Regions from separate parts of the Breoghania sp. L-A4 genome, predicted to be linked through region 1. Evidence: predicted binding sites of a transcription regulator. Region 1 holds the regulator's gene; each other region holds the start of a gene.
What was found. Region 1 encodes PhoB, which activates phosphate uptake and scavenging genes when phosphate is short. Its sites were predicted from a motif close to TGTCATNNANCTGTCAT; they were not measured.
Positions count from the first base shown of each region.

Region 2: the regulator PhoB is predicted to act here: its motif matches at 1,970-1,986, upstream of D1F64_RS19760 (DUF465 domain-containing protein).
Region 3: the regulator PhoB is predicted to act here: its motif matches at 1,329-1,345, upstream of D1F64_RS08720 (inorganic phosphate transporter).

Region 1 covers NZ_CP031841.1:1,193,763-1,197,936, forward strand. The annotation lists gene pstA (phosphate ABC transporter permease PstA) at 1-772, shown strand, start outside; gene pstB (phosphate ABC transporter ATP-binding protein PstB) at 948-1,694, shown strand; gene phoU (phosphate signaling complex protein PhoU) at 1,734-2,447, shown strand; gene phoB (phosphate regulon transcriptional regulator PhoB) at 2,584-3,279, shown strand; gene D1F64_RS05590 (GcrA family cell cycle regulator) at 3,409-3,924, opposite strand.
Region 2 covers NZ_CP031841.1:4,315,956-4,320,129, forward strand. The annotation lists partial or broken gene D1F64_RS19750 (acyl-CoA synthetase) at 1-854, shown strand, start outside; gene D1F64_RS19755 (MarC family protein) at 907-1,536, opposite strand; gene D1F64_RS19760 (DUF465 domain-containing protein) at 1,760-1,939, opposite strand; gene D1F64_RS19765 (DUF465 domain-containing protein) at 2,481-2,687, shown strand; gene D1F64_RS19770 (GGDEF domain-containing protein) at 2,742-3,368, opposite strand; gene purE (5-(carboxyamino)imidazole ribonucleotide mutase) at 3,570-4,067, shown strand; gene D1F64_RS19780 (5-(carboxyamino)imidazole ribonucleotide synthase) at 4,060-4,174, shown strand, end outside.
Region 3 covers NZ_CP031841.1:1,877,102-1,881,275, reverse strand. The annotation lists gene D1F64_RS08730 (NUDIX hydrolase) at 121-639, shown strand; gene D1F64_RS08725 (NUDIX hydrolase) at 796-1,233, shown strand; gene D1F64_RS08720 (inorganic phosphate transporter) at 1,503-3,029, shown strand; gene D1F64_RS08715 (nitroreductase family protein) at 3,043-3,852, opposite strand; gene arfB (alternative ribosome rescue aminoacyl-tRNA hydrolase ArfB) at 3,969-4,174, shown strand, end outside.

The DNA.
Region 1 (4,174 bases):
CGCCTGGATGAACAAGCTCGCCGATGAGGGAACCCTTCAGAAGCGGTTCAACTCCGGCATCTTCTTCAACGGCGCATCAAGCCGGCCCGAGATGGCCGGAATGGGCGTTGCGATGATCGGTTCGTTCTACATGATGATGATCGTTCTGGTTCTGGCCCTGCCGATCGGCGTCGCCGCCTCGATCTATCTGGAGGAATTCGCGCCGAAGAACCGCTGGACCGACCTGATCGAGGTCAACATCAACAACCTCGCGGCGGTGCCCTCGATCGTCTACGGCCTGCTCGGTCTGGCGGTGTTCATCAATTTCGCCGGTCTGCCGCGCTCGGCTCCGCTGGTCGGCGGCCTGGTGCTGACGCTGATGACCCTGCCGACGATCATCATCGCCACGCGCGCCGCGCTGAAGGCTGTGCCGCCGTCGATCCGCGCCGCCGCCCTGGGGATCGGCGCCTCCAAGATGCAGATGGTGTTTCACCATGTGCTGCCGCTGGCCGCCCCCGGCGTGCTGACCGGCACGATTATCGGGCTGGCGCAGGCGCTCGGCGAGACGGCGCCGCTGCTGCTGATCGGCATGGTGGCCTTCGTCGCGGACTATCCGGGATCTCCGCTTCAGCCCGCCACCGCCTTGCCGGTGCAGATCTTCATGTGGGCCAACGAGGCGGAGCGCGCCTTCGTCGAGCGCACATCGGGCGCGATCATCATTCTGTTGATGTTCCTTGCGGTCATGAACATTACCGCCATCCTGTTGAGGCGCCGGTTCGAGCGCAGATGGTAAACCGCGGTCGCCCGCCGGTGGTCCGGCGCGCGAACCGACAATGCGACGTGCCTGGCCGTTCGACACGCGGACGTAGACGGGCACCGGGGCATGAAGGAGTGATTTGGTGAACAAGATGATGGAAACGGTCCCCGGGACGATCGTGGACCCGCAGATCGTGACTCCGGTCGTGAAGATGCGCGGCACCGATGTCTGCGTCTTCTACGGCGACAAGCAAGCGCTGTTCGACGTCAATCTGGACGTGCGCGAAAACGAGGTCACGGCGCTGATCGGTCCGTCCGGTTGCGGCAAGTCGACGTTCCTGCGCTGTCTTAACCGCATGAACGACACCATTGAGGGCTGTCGCGTAACCGGCAAGATCACCCTGCAGGGCGAGGACGTCTACGATCCCAAGATCGACGTCGTCGAGCTGCGCGCCAGCGTCGGCATGGTGTTCCAGAAGCCCAACCCGTTCCCCAAGTCGATCTTCGAGAACGTCGCCTACGGTCCGCGAATCCATGGCCTCGCGCGCACCAAGACGGAAATGGAAGAGATTGTGGTCACCAGCCTGCGCAAGGCGGGCCTGTTCGAGGAGGTCAAGGACCGGCTCGACGAGCCGGGCACGGGCCTGTCCGGCGGCCAGCAGCAGCGCCTGTGCATCGCGCGCGCCATCGCGGTGAGCCCGGAGGTGATCCTGATGGACGAGCCGTGCTCGGCGCTCGACCCGATCGCCACGGCACGCGTGGAGGAGCTGATCGACGAATTGCGCGAGAACTACACGATCGTCATCGTGACGCACTCGATGCAGCAGGCCGCGCGCGTGTCGCAGCGCACGGCGTTTTTCCATCTGGGCACCCTGGTGGAGGAAGGTCCGACGGACGATATCTTCACCAACCCGCAGGACAAGCGGACCCAGGACTACATCACCGGCCGTTTCGGCTGATTTTTCGCCCGCACCAGGCGCGGGATACGGGAGCAATCCATGTCGGAGCATATTGTATCGGCCTACGATCAGGAGCTGAAAGCGCTGACGGGCCAGATCGCCGAAATGGGCGGATTGGCGGAAAACATCGTCGCGGATGCGATCACCACCCTGGTGCGGATGGACGGTGAACTGGCGCAGCAGGTGATCCTGAGCGACCGGCGCCTCGATCTGCTGCAGCAGCAGATCGAGGAGCAGGCCGTCCTTCTGATCGCCCGCCGCCAGCCGGTCGCCCAGGATCTGCGCGTGATCGTCTCCGCGTTGCGCACGTGCAACGAACTGGAGCGCGTCGGAGACCTGGCCAAGAACATCGCCAAGCGGGTGATCGCCATCGGCGGCCAGTTCCATTCCAAGCAGCTGGCGCTCGGCGTCGAGCACATGGCGGAACTGGCGCTGGCGCAGCTCAAGAGCGTGCTCGACGCCTACATGCAGCGCGATATCGAGACCGCCGCGATCGTGCGTCAGCGCGACGACGAGATCGACACGCTCTATACGTCTCTATTTCGCGAGTTGCTGACCTACATGATGGAAGATCCGCGCAATATCTCCTTGTGCGCCCATCTTCTGTTCTGCGCCAAGAACATTGAGCGTATCGGTGATCACGCGACCAATATTGCCGAAAACGTCCACTACATCGTCACTGGCGAACAGCTTGCCGACGATCGTCCGCGCACCGACGAGCTGTCTCTGGCGGACAATCCGGCGGAAGGCTAGGGCGCGGACCGCGGCCGCAATGAACGCCGACGCAGCGAGGATGTCATCCCCGGAAGGGGCATCCACTGCCGGCGGGCATTCGGCGCGGCGGAAATGTAGCCAGCTATCGAAGTGAAACAATCAGGAGCGATTGGGAATGCCGAAGGTTCTGGTCGTTGAGGATGAAGAGCCGCTCAGGTTGCTTCTTCAGTATAACCTTGAATCCGAGGGATATACCGTCGAGACGAGTGCACGGGGTGACGAGGCGGAGCTGCGTTTGCGTGAAACCCAGCCGGATCTGCTGTTGCTTGACTGGATGCTGCCCGGCCTGTCCGGCATCGAGTTGTGCCGCCGGCTGAGGGCGCGCGAGGAAACCGAACGGCTGCCGGTGATCATGCTCACGGCGCGCGGCGAGGAGGCTGAGCGTATCCGGGGCCTGTCGACGGGCGCCGATGATTATGTCGTCAAACCGTTCTCGATCCCCGAACTGATGGCGCGGGTGCGGGCGATCCTGCGCCGCTCCAAGCCGGAAGTGGTCTCGAGCCTGTTGCGCTCCGGCGATATCGAGCTGGATCGCGAGACCCACCGGGTGCACCGCGCCTCGCGTGAGATCCATCTGGGGCCGACCGAGTTCCGGCTGCTGGAGTATCTGATGCAGGCGCCCGGCCGGGTGTTTTCCCGCGAGCAGCTGCTCGACGGGGTCTGGGGCCACGATGTCTATGTCGACGAGCGAACGGTCGACGTGCATGTCGGGCGGCTGCGCAAGGCGATCAACAAGGGACGCGCCAAGGATCCGATCCGCACCGTGCGCGGTTCCGGCTATGCCTTTAACGATCAGTTCGCATCGGGCTGACGCTCGGGCTGGAAGCCGCTGCTGGAAACAAAATGGCCGGCCTTTGTGGGGCCGGCCTTTTCATTGCATCGGACCTTCACCTCAGGTGTCGGTCACTGACCTTGATTGCGTCGGTAGAGTGCGCCCGTGTCAGGCGCGTGCGGCGGCGCGCTTGTGACGGCGCTCGTTCGCCGGCTGATAGGCGATGCGGCAGTGGTGGGCGCAATAGGGCGCACCGGAATCCGACTGCCGGCCACAGAAGTAGAAATCGTCGGTCGACGGATCGCCGATCGGCCACTTGCAGGTGCGCTCGTTGAGCTGCAGGATCGAGGCGCGTTCCTCGACCGGGATTACCAGCTCATGCACCGGCGCCGGCTTGGTTTCGATTGCCTCGGCCGGGGCTTCCTCGATCTTCAGCGCGGTCGCGCCGACGCTCCGAGGCTGCGATGCGGTGGGACGTGCGGGCGTCGCCGGGGCGGCACGCGGCCGGCGCGGTTTCGCAGCCGTGTTCGTGGATTTTGCCCGGCCCGACAGCCCAAGCCGGTGAACCTTGCCAATCACAGCATTGCGGGTAACACCGCCAAGCTCCGCCGCAATCTGGCTGGCGCTGAGACCTTCGGCCCACAATTTTTTGAGGAGGTCGACGCGTTCTGTTGTCCAAGACATAAGTTTTCAACTCCACCGGTTCGCCGCTATGCACCGGCAATACATGGCCTGCGGGCCGTCACCGACGCCCGTATCTGTTAACGAGTTGTATACGAACGGGGTCTGCAACACGATATGTCGTATCTGATAGACACAACCATACAATATCACGTGTCTGCCAGGCAACCCTCGCACATGCGAAGAGGGCTGTAATCCGTAGTTTTCCCCAGAATTGAGCGGCTGTATTCCGCCGTTTTCAGGGCATGCTGCG
Region 2 (4,174 bases), 1.9 Mb from region 1:
CGCCAGAAACCGATCTGGGACGCGCTCGCCGACCAGACGGTCACGCATCTGTGCGGCGCGCCGGTGGTCATGTCGACGATCCTCGACACCCCCGCCGCCGACAAGCGCGAACTCAATCACCAGGTGGAATTCTTCACCGCCGCCGCCCCGCCGCCGGAAACGGTGCTGGCCAACATGAAGGCCGCCGGCTTCAACGTCACCCACCTGTACGGGCTCACGGAAACCTACGGCCCGGCGGTGGTCAATGACTGGAAGGCGGAATGGGACGCTCTGGAGCCGGCGGAACAGGCAACCCGCAAGGCGCGCCAGGGCGTGCGCTACGTGCCCCTGGAAGACCTAACCGTCATGGACCCGCAGACCATGCAGCGGGTGCCCGCCGACGGCGAGACCATCGGCGAGGTGATGTTCCGCGGCAACGTGGTGATGAAAGGCTATCTGAAGAACGCAAAGGCCAGCGCGGAGGCCTTCGCCGGCGGCTGGTTCCATTCCGGCGATCTCGGCGTCATGCATCCCGACGGCTACATCCAGCTCAAGGACCGTTCCAAGGACATCATCATTTCCGGAGGAGAGAACATCTCCTCCATCGAGGTGGAAGACACACTTTACAAGCACCCCTCCATCTCCGCCGCCGCCGTGGTTGCCCGGCCGGACGAAAAATGGGGCGAGACACCCTGCGCCTTCGTCGAGCTGAAGGCCGGCATGCCCCCGTCAGCGAGAACGAGATCATTGCGTGGTGCCGCGAGCATCTGGCGCGCTTCAAGTGCCCGCGCCACGTGATCTTCACCGAACTGCCGAAGACGTCGACCGGCAAGGTGCAGAAATACGTGCTGCGCGAGATGGCGAAGAAGGCCTGAGGCGCCGGACCACAAACAGTCCGGGCGGACGGATCAGGAGCGCCCGGACTGTCTAAAGCGCGAAGCGGATGATGATTGCGTCGATGACGTTGTCGACCGCGATCGCCGCCAGGATGAGGCCCATCACCCGGCTGATGATCGAGGCGCCCGCCGGACCAATGATCTTCTGGATCCGGATGGCCGCCAGCAGCAGGACCAGCGTGATGGACAGCACCAGCAGGGTTATCCCCGCCGTGATCACCTGCGCGCCGACCGGATAGACATCGTTGTCGGTCAGAACCACGACCGCCAGCATCGCGCCGGGGGACGCTATGGACGGAATGGCCAACGGATATACCGCGTGCTCCACATCGGTCTTGGGCACCTGCGCGATTTCCGCGTCCTGCTTGGACGGCCCGAAGATCATCGTCAGCGCGAACAGGAACAACACAATGCCGCCGGCGATCTGAAACGAGGTCAGATTGACGCCGATGGCCGTGAGCACCGGCTGACCGGCGACCAGAAACCCGAGCAGCACCAGCGCGGCGATGACAACCGCGCGCAACGCCACCGCCTTGCGCCGTCCGGCCTCGATCGAAGCGGTGACGGCAAGAAACACAGGGACCGTACCGACAGGGTCGATCACCGCGAAAATCGTGGCGAATTGCTGCACCAGCAAGGACGTATTCAGGTCGGCGAACATGGGCATGGCCTCAGCGGGCGGAACGGGCGCTCGGTGAATAGCAGATTCGCCGCCGCGAGACGAAACAAAGCGGCTGCGTGCGATTCGCGAGGCGCGTTTCCGGCAGCGCTGCCGGACGGACGTCCCCGAGCATCAAAAAAAGCCGCGACCCGGTTCGGATCGCGGCTTGGCGTTAGATCTGAATGGTGAACCGCCGTGAGGCACTTCACAGGGGGAGGAAGGGTCAGTGTACCGTTGTGGCCGCCTTCAGACGCTCCAGTTCGTCTTTCAGTTGAAGCTTCGTCCGTTTGAGTTTCGCAATCTCCAGAGTGTCGGTACTTGGGTGCGCCATCGCCTTTTCGATTTCGCGATCGAGGTCGGCGTGCCGGCGCTCAAGCTGCAACAGATGCGACTGCAAGGACATGAATAAAGCCTCCTATCTAGTACGACTTTGACAACAGGAGTGTGACATAAGGCGCATCACGTGTCGAACCTCAAGACGCTGAAAAAAGCGCGCCTGCGCAGTACACAAGGGTTAAAAACAAAGCAGCCCTACAAGTGTGTAAACGCGCCCGGAACAATCCTTTCGGCCGTGCGGCGCTGCAAGCTCCATGAAAACATTATGCTTTCCGCAGACTATCTTGGAAGCGCCGGTTTGTAACGTCCACCCGGCGCCTCATGCGCGTTTGAATACCTACGTAGTGATGCGCAGCCCGCGACGTTTCAACGCGGCGCGGAACGTGACGGCGCGAGAAAAAAGAGAGAAGAGCCGCGCCAATGCGCTTTCGCAGCGTCTCAACCTTTCCGTAATCGCCAAGATGTTCTAATAGAAATGCCGTTGCAATTGCCCCCGCGCCGGAGCGAGATCCGGCGGGCCGCGTTCGTCCGACACGCGGGTCCCGCGCGGCGAGCCGCCAGGCAGAACGAGTGGAACAGTGCCGGATGCAAGTCCCGGAATACGGCGTATGACCGAAGACATGGAACAGGCCCTGCGGGCCGAACTGTCGGAGCTGCGCCAGGAGCACCGCGACCTCGACGCAGCGATCGCCGCCATGGCTGAAAGTGGCAAGGCCGACGTCATCCAGCTGCAACGGCTGAAAAAGAAGAAGCTGAAGATTCGCGACCGGATCACGCTGATCGAGGACAATCTGCTCCCCGACATCATCGCCTGATCGTCATCCGGAGCGCGGGAGGCGGCAGCAGTCGCCACCGGACACCGATCAGTCTTACCGGGCCGTCTTGGCGCGGTACATGTCCTTGTCGGCGCGATCGAGCACCGAATCCACGTCATCGCCGTCCAGAAGCCGCGTCACCCCGACGCTCGCCGACGCCGAGATCTCCATGCCCTCGAACGTCATCGGCGCCCGCGCCAATGCCTCGACAACGCGCGTGGCGGTATCGCGGGTGCTCGCCTCGTCCGCCTTCCACAGCAGAGCCACGAATTCATCGCCGCCAATGCGCCCGACCACGTCGGAACTGCGAAGCGTCGCGCGGATAACGCCGGCTGCGTGACGCAGCATCTGATCGCCGCAGGCATGGCCGTAGGTGTCGTTGATCGTCTTGAAGGCGTTCATATCGATGAAGATGAGGCCGACCGAAGAATCGTAGCGGCGCACGAAATCGAGCGTTCGCTCAACCACCCGCTGAAAGCCGCGCCGGTTCAGCAGGCCGGTGAGAGAATCACGGATCGCTTCGCGGCGCAGGTCGCGAATCTGGGCCTTCTGCTCGACGAGCTTGTCGTTGAGCCGCGCGATCTCGTCCTGCAGGCTCTCGACATACTCCCGCGCCTCTGCGGGCAAGCTGGAGAGATCAAGCGACAGCCGGGCAGGCGTATCGTTCTTGGAACTGGCCATGGTCAACAGATTCGCCCCCTACGCCGGCCCGCCATTCGCTGCCGGAAAACGGTCCGCACCCGGAGGCGGACCCACTCAAGCGCTCCGAAGAGACGCTCCGCAAAACTGGCGAATTCAGATACATTGCGGCGGCCGCTTGCTTGGCGGCCAATGATTTCTATAATCCGCGCCTTTCCAAGGCAAGACCCGCAAGGACAAGGCATGAGCGATAGCGCGAAACCGGTGGCGATTATCATGGGCAGCCAGAGCGACTGGCCGACGATGAAGAACGCCGCCGACACGCTGGCTACCCTGGGCATCGGTTATGATGCCCGCATCGTCTCCGCGCACCGCACGCCGGACCGGCTCGTCGCCTTCGCCAAGGGCGCGAAGGCGGAAGGGTTCAAGGTGGTCATCGCGGGCGCCGGCGGCGCGGCTCACCTGCCCGGCATGACCGCCGCCATGACGCCGCTGCCGGTCTTCGGCGTGCCGATCGAGACCAAGACGCTGAAGGGCGAGGACAGCCTGCTGTCGATCGTCCAGATGCCTGCGGGCGTACCCGTGGGAACGCTCGCCATCGGCCGCGCGGGCGCGATCAACGCGGCGATCCTCTCCGCCAGCGTGCTCGCGCTCAATGACCCCGCCCTGGCCGAACGCCTCGATGAATGGCGCGCCAACCAGAGCGCCCAGGTGAAGGAACGTCCCGAAACCGATGGCTGATTCCACCACCGCGCGGCTTCGTCTCGCGCCCGGCTCGATGCTGGGCATTCTCGGCGGCGGCCAGCTTGGCCGCATGCTCGCCCAATCGGCCGCCGAGCTTGGCCTGC
Region 3 (4,174 bases), 680 kb from region 1:
CGCGGCTGGCGCGCTCCGGCAGACCTTTGACCCTTGATCGGCAACAAGGAATCGCGGCTGATACAGGGCAACGCGCATTGATAAGCGCTGGAAGTTTCGGTATGTGACGATGCGTCAGCTATGCGCCCGCTGCTGCGGTATTTCATAACGGCGGCGCACAGCGGCCCTCTGCCTTTGATGGGGAACCATTGGTCCGGACCAACAACCGGCGACACCACAAGCGGTATGAAACAGAAGAGACAATATGCAGCGCTGCCATTCCGGGTCGCTGAGGATACTGTCGAGGTTCTGCTGCTGACCAGCCGCGGCACGGGACGCTGGATCCTGCCGAAGGGTTGGCCCAAGAAACGCATGGCACCGCACAAGCTGGCGATGCTCGAAGCCTTCGAGGAAGCCGGCGTGAAGGGCACCATCGCCAAGCGGGCGATCGGCCACTTCCACTATGTCAAACGCATGGAAAGACGCCCGGATGTGCAATGCCGGGTCGCGGTCTTTCCCATGCATGTAAAGATGGTATTGGCCCAGTGGCCGGAAATGGATGAGCGGCAACGGTCATGGATCAGTCTGACACAGGCGGCCGGCATGGTTGAAGAGGCTGAACTCTCCACGATCCTGGAGTCGTTCAGCCCGCCACACTGAACGCGCCGTGCCGTGTCGTCGCGGCCGATATTTTCTCGTCCCGATGCGCCTTTCGCATCCGGTTCCTCGCCCAATGCGCCAATCCGAGGCACTTCGTTGACCGACACACGATCAGAAATCTTGAAAGTCGTCTCCGCCGTGCTGAGACCCGGAACAATGCGGCCGCAGCGCTCGTCGCTCAAGCATGCCCGCCAGTACGCGGCGCTGCCCTATCGCCTGCGCGAAAACGGGGACATGGAAATTCTGCTGGTGACCAGCCGCGACACCGGCCGCTGGGTCATCCCCAAGGGCTGGCCGAAGAAGCGCATGTCGCCACACAAGCTTGCCTTGCTCGAGGCCCATGAGGAAGCGGGCGTGCGCGGCAAGATCGGCAAGGACCCGATCGGCATCTTTCGCTACACCAAACGGATGGACAAGAAGCCCGATGTCATCTGCCACGTCAGCGTGTTCCCGCTGAAGGTTCTGACCGAACTGAACAAGTGGCCGGAGAAGCATGAACGCGAGCGTCGCTGGATGACCCCGGCCGAGGCGGCCGAACGGGTGTCGGAAGACGAATTGGCGGCGATTCTCACGGGTTTCAAACCAGCGGCCTGAGCCTCTCCTTTCCCCGCCCACGTCCCTCAATGCGTAATTCTGCGGGCTAATTCCCGGTTTTCCGCGCGTTTTTTGCCGCTTGGCGACGAACGGTTTGTCATCAGCGCGTCACACTTCTATGACGGTGCGCAGATCCGGCCGCCCTGGAGAGTTCAGGTCGCGGTCGCAGGCGGAGGGATTTCCAGGGCATGCGCCCAGGGGAGCCAAGGACCGCACAGGGAAAACCCGCCGCAGAGCGGACTGGACCGGCCAGAAGCAAGAGGCTCTTGATGACGCTGAAGACCGACGCCGACGTGCTGCCTCAGGCGCACTCCAAGAAGACGTCCCTGGACAAGGATCTCGACAAGATCGTCCATGTCGAATACGCGGCGCGCAGGATCTCCCAGCGCCTCGTCGCTCCCGGTCTGGCGCTGCTGTTCCTGTCGCTCACCGCCGCCTTCGCCGCCAGCCAGACCGGCGTGCAGACCAGCGCCGTGTTCATCGTCATCGCGGCCATGCTGGGCGGCTACATGGCGCTGAACATCGGCGCCAACGACGTGGCCAACAACGTCGGTCCCGCGGTCGGCTCGCGCGCCCTGACCATGACCGGCGCGCTGATCATCGCCGCCGTGTTCGAAAGCGCCGGTGCGCTGCTGGCCGGCGGCGACGTGGTCTCGACCATCTCCAAGGGCATCATCGATCCCTCGCTGGTGCCCGACAGCCAGACGTTCATCTGGGCGATGATGGCGGCGCTTCTGTCCTCCGCGCTGTGGGTCAATCTCGCCACCTGGATCGGCGCGCCCGTCTCCACCACCCATTCCGTGGTCGGCGGCGTCATGGGCGCCGGCATTGCGGCCGTGGGCTTCGGCGCCGTCAACTGGACGACGATGAGCATGATCGCCGCGAGCTGGGTGATCTCACCGGTCCTCGGTGGTGTCATCGCGGCGCTGTTCCTGGCGTTCATCAAGGCCAACATCATCTACCGCGACGACAAGATCGCCGCCGCGCGGCGGTGGGTGCCGCTGCTGCTGGCGACCATGGCCGGCGTCTTCTCCTGCTATCTGGCGATGAAGGGCCTGAAGAAGGTCTGGAAGGCCGACGCCACGGCCATCGCCGTCATTGGCGTCGCCACGTTCGCACTGTGCTGGGCGATCGCGAAACCCTGGGTGCACCGGCAGTCCGAGGGGATGGAGAACCGCAACCAGTCGCTGCGCAGGCTCTTCCACCTTCCCTTGATATGTTCCGCCGCCCTGCTCTCCTTCGCCCATGGCGCCAACGACGTGGCCAACGCCGTAGGCCCCCTGGCCGCCATCCTGCACGCGGTGCAATCCGGCGACATCGTCGCCAAAGTCGGGATTCCCGTCTGGGTGATGATGATCGGCGCCGCGGGCATCAGCCTCGGGCTGTTTCTCTACGGCCCACGCCTGATCCGCATGGTCGGCGAGCAGATCACCAAGATGAACCCGATGCGCGCCTATTGCGTGGCGCTATCGGCCGCCATCACCGTGATCGTCGCCTCGGCCTTCGGCCTGCCGGTGTCCTCGACGCATATCGCCGTGGGCGCGGTCTTCGGCGTCGGCTTCTTCCGCGAGTACTACACCGCCAAGAGCAAGCGCCGGGCCGACTACCTGCGCGCCAAGCGCAACGATTCCGATACCGCGCTCGACTCCGACTACCAGGCGCCGGAAGAAATCTCGCGGCGCAAACTGGTGCGGCGCGCGCATTTCACCACCATCATCGCCGCGTGGATCATCACCGTTCCGGCGGCGGCGCTACTGTCGGCCGGGCTTTTCCTCGGCCTGACACTGATGCAGTGAGCGGCGACCTCTCTCAATCCACCTTGCTGGCGTCGCGGAACATCACCTTGTGGCGCTTGGTCCTGATCCAGTCCTCGAGCTCGGCGTCGGACATAAAGTGTTCGGGATTGAACCGGTCCCAACTGACGATCTCGCCGAGCTGCTTCTTCCAGCGCTTGTAAGGCGGCTTGGCGGGCGGGCCGAAGGCGAGTATGTCGAGGACCGAGAGCTCCTCGGGAATGCCGAGCAACGGCTTCATTTCCTTCTGCGCGTTCTCCTGGCCGATCGCGGTGACCCACCAGACGTTGTAACCAAGCGCGGCGGCGGCCAGATGCGCCGACATGGTGGCGGCGGCCACCGATTGCAGCAGGATGCGCTCGGCGTTTTCCTTGTACATGCGGTTGAGATCGGACTCGTCGTCCTTGAGCACCGGGAACGCCTGCACCCAGCGGAAATCCGAGACCACGACGATGAAACCCGGCGCACCCGCCAGGCCGCGATAGTCGGGCGTGGGGAACTTCATCTTGAGTTTGGCCCGCGCCCGCTGCTCGTCGACGAAATAGGCAGCGATCTGGTCCTTCACCGCCTGCTCCCGGACAACGATGAACTGCCACGGCTGCGCATTGGCGCCCGAGGGCGCGTGGCGGGCCGCATCAAGGATCATTTCGAAATGCTCGTCCGGTACGGTGCAGGCGGGATCGAACGCGCGGCTTGTCACCCGGTTGCGGATGACCTGCATCAGCGCGTCGTAGCGCTCGCGCTCGCCGATGGGCGTCAGATCGACGCCGGCGTCTTGCTCGATCGGCTCGGCATCGGATTGCGGTTCGGACGGATGGACGGACATGGCGCGCGGGCTCCCTTTGAGGTATGCAATGGCCGCTTCTTGCGCGGGCCTTGTCTCAGCATCGCGCAGGGAAAGCGGCGGTACAAGAGCGCGGACACGCGGAGGGAGCGGACGCGATGATCGACATCACCAATCAGATCGCGATCGATCCCGACGAGATCGAGGAGACCTTCGTGCGCGCGGCGGGACCGGGCGGGCAGAACGTCAACAAGGTGTCGAGCGCGGTGCAGATGCGCTTCGACATAAGGCACTCGCCGTCGCTGCCCGACTACGTGAAGGCCAAGGCGGAAAAGCTGGCCGGCAGCCGGCTGACCAAGGACGG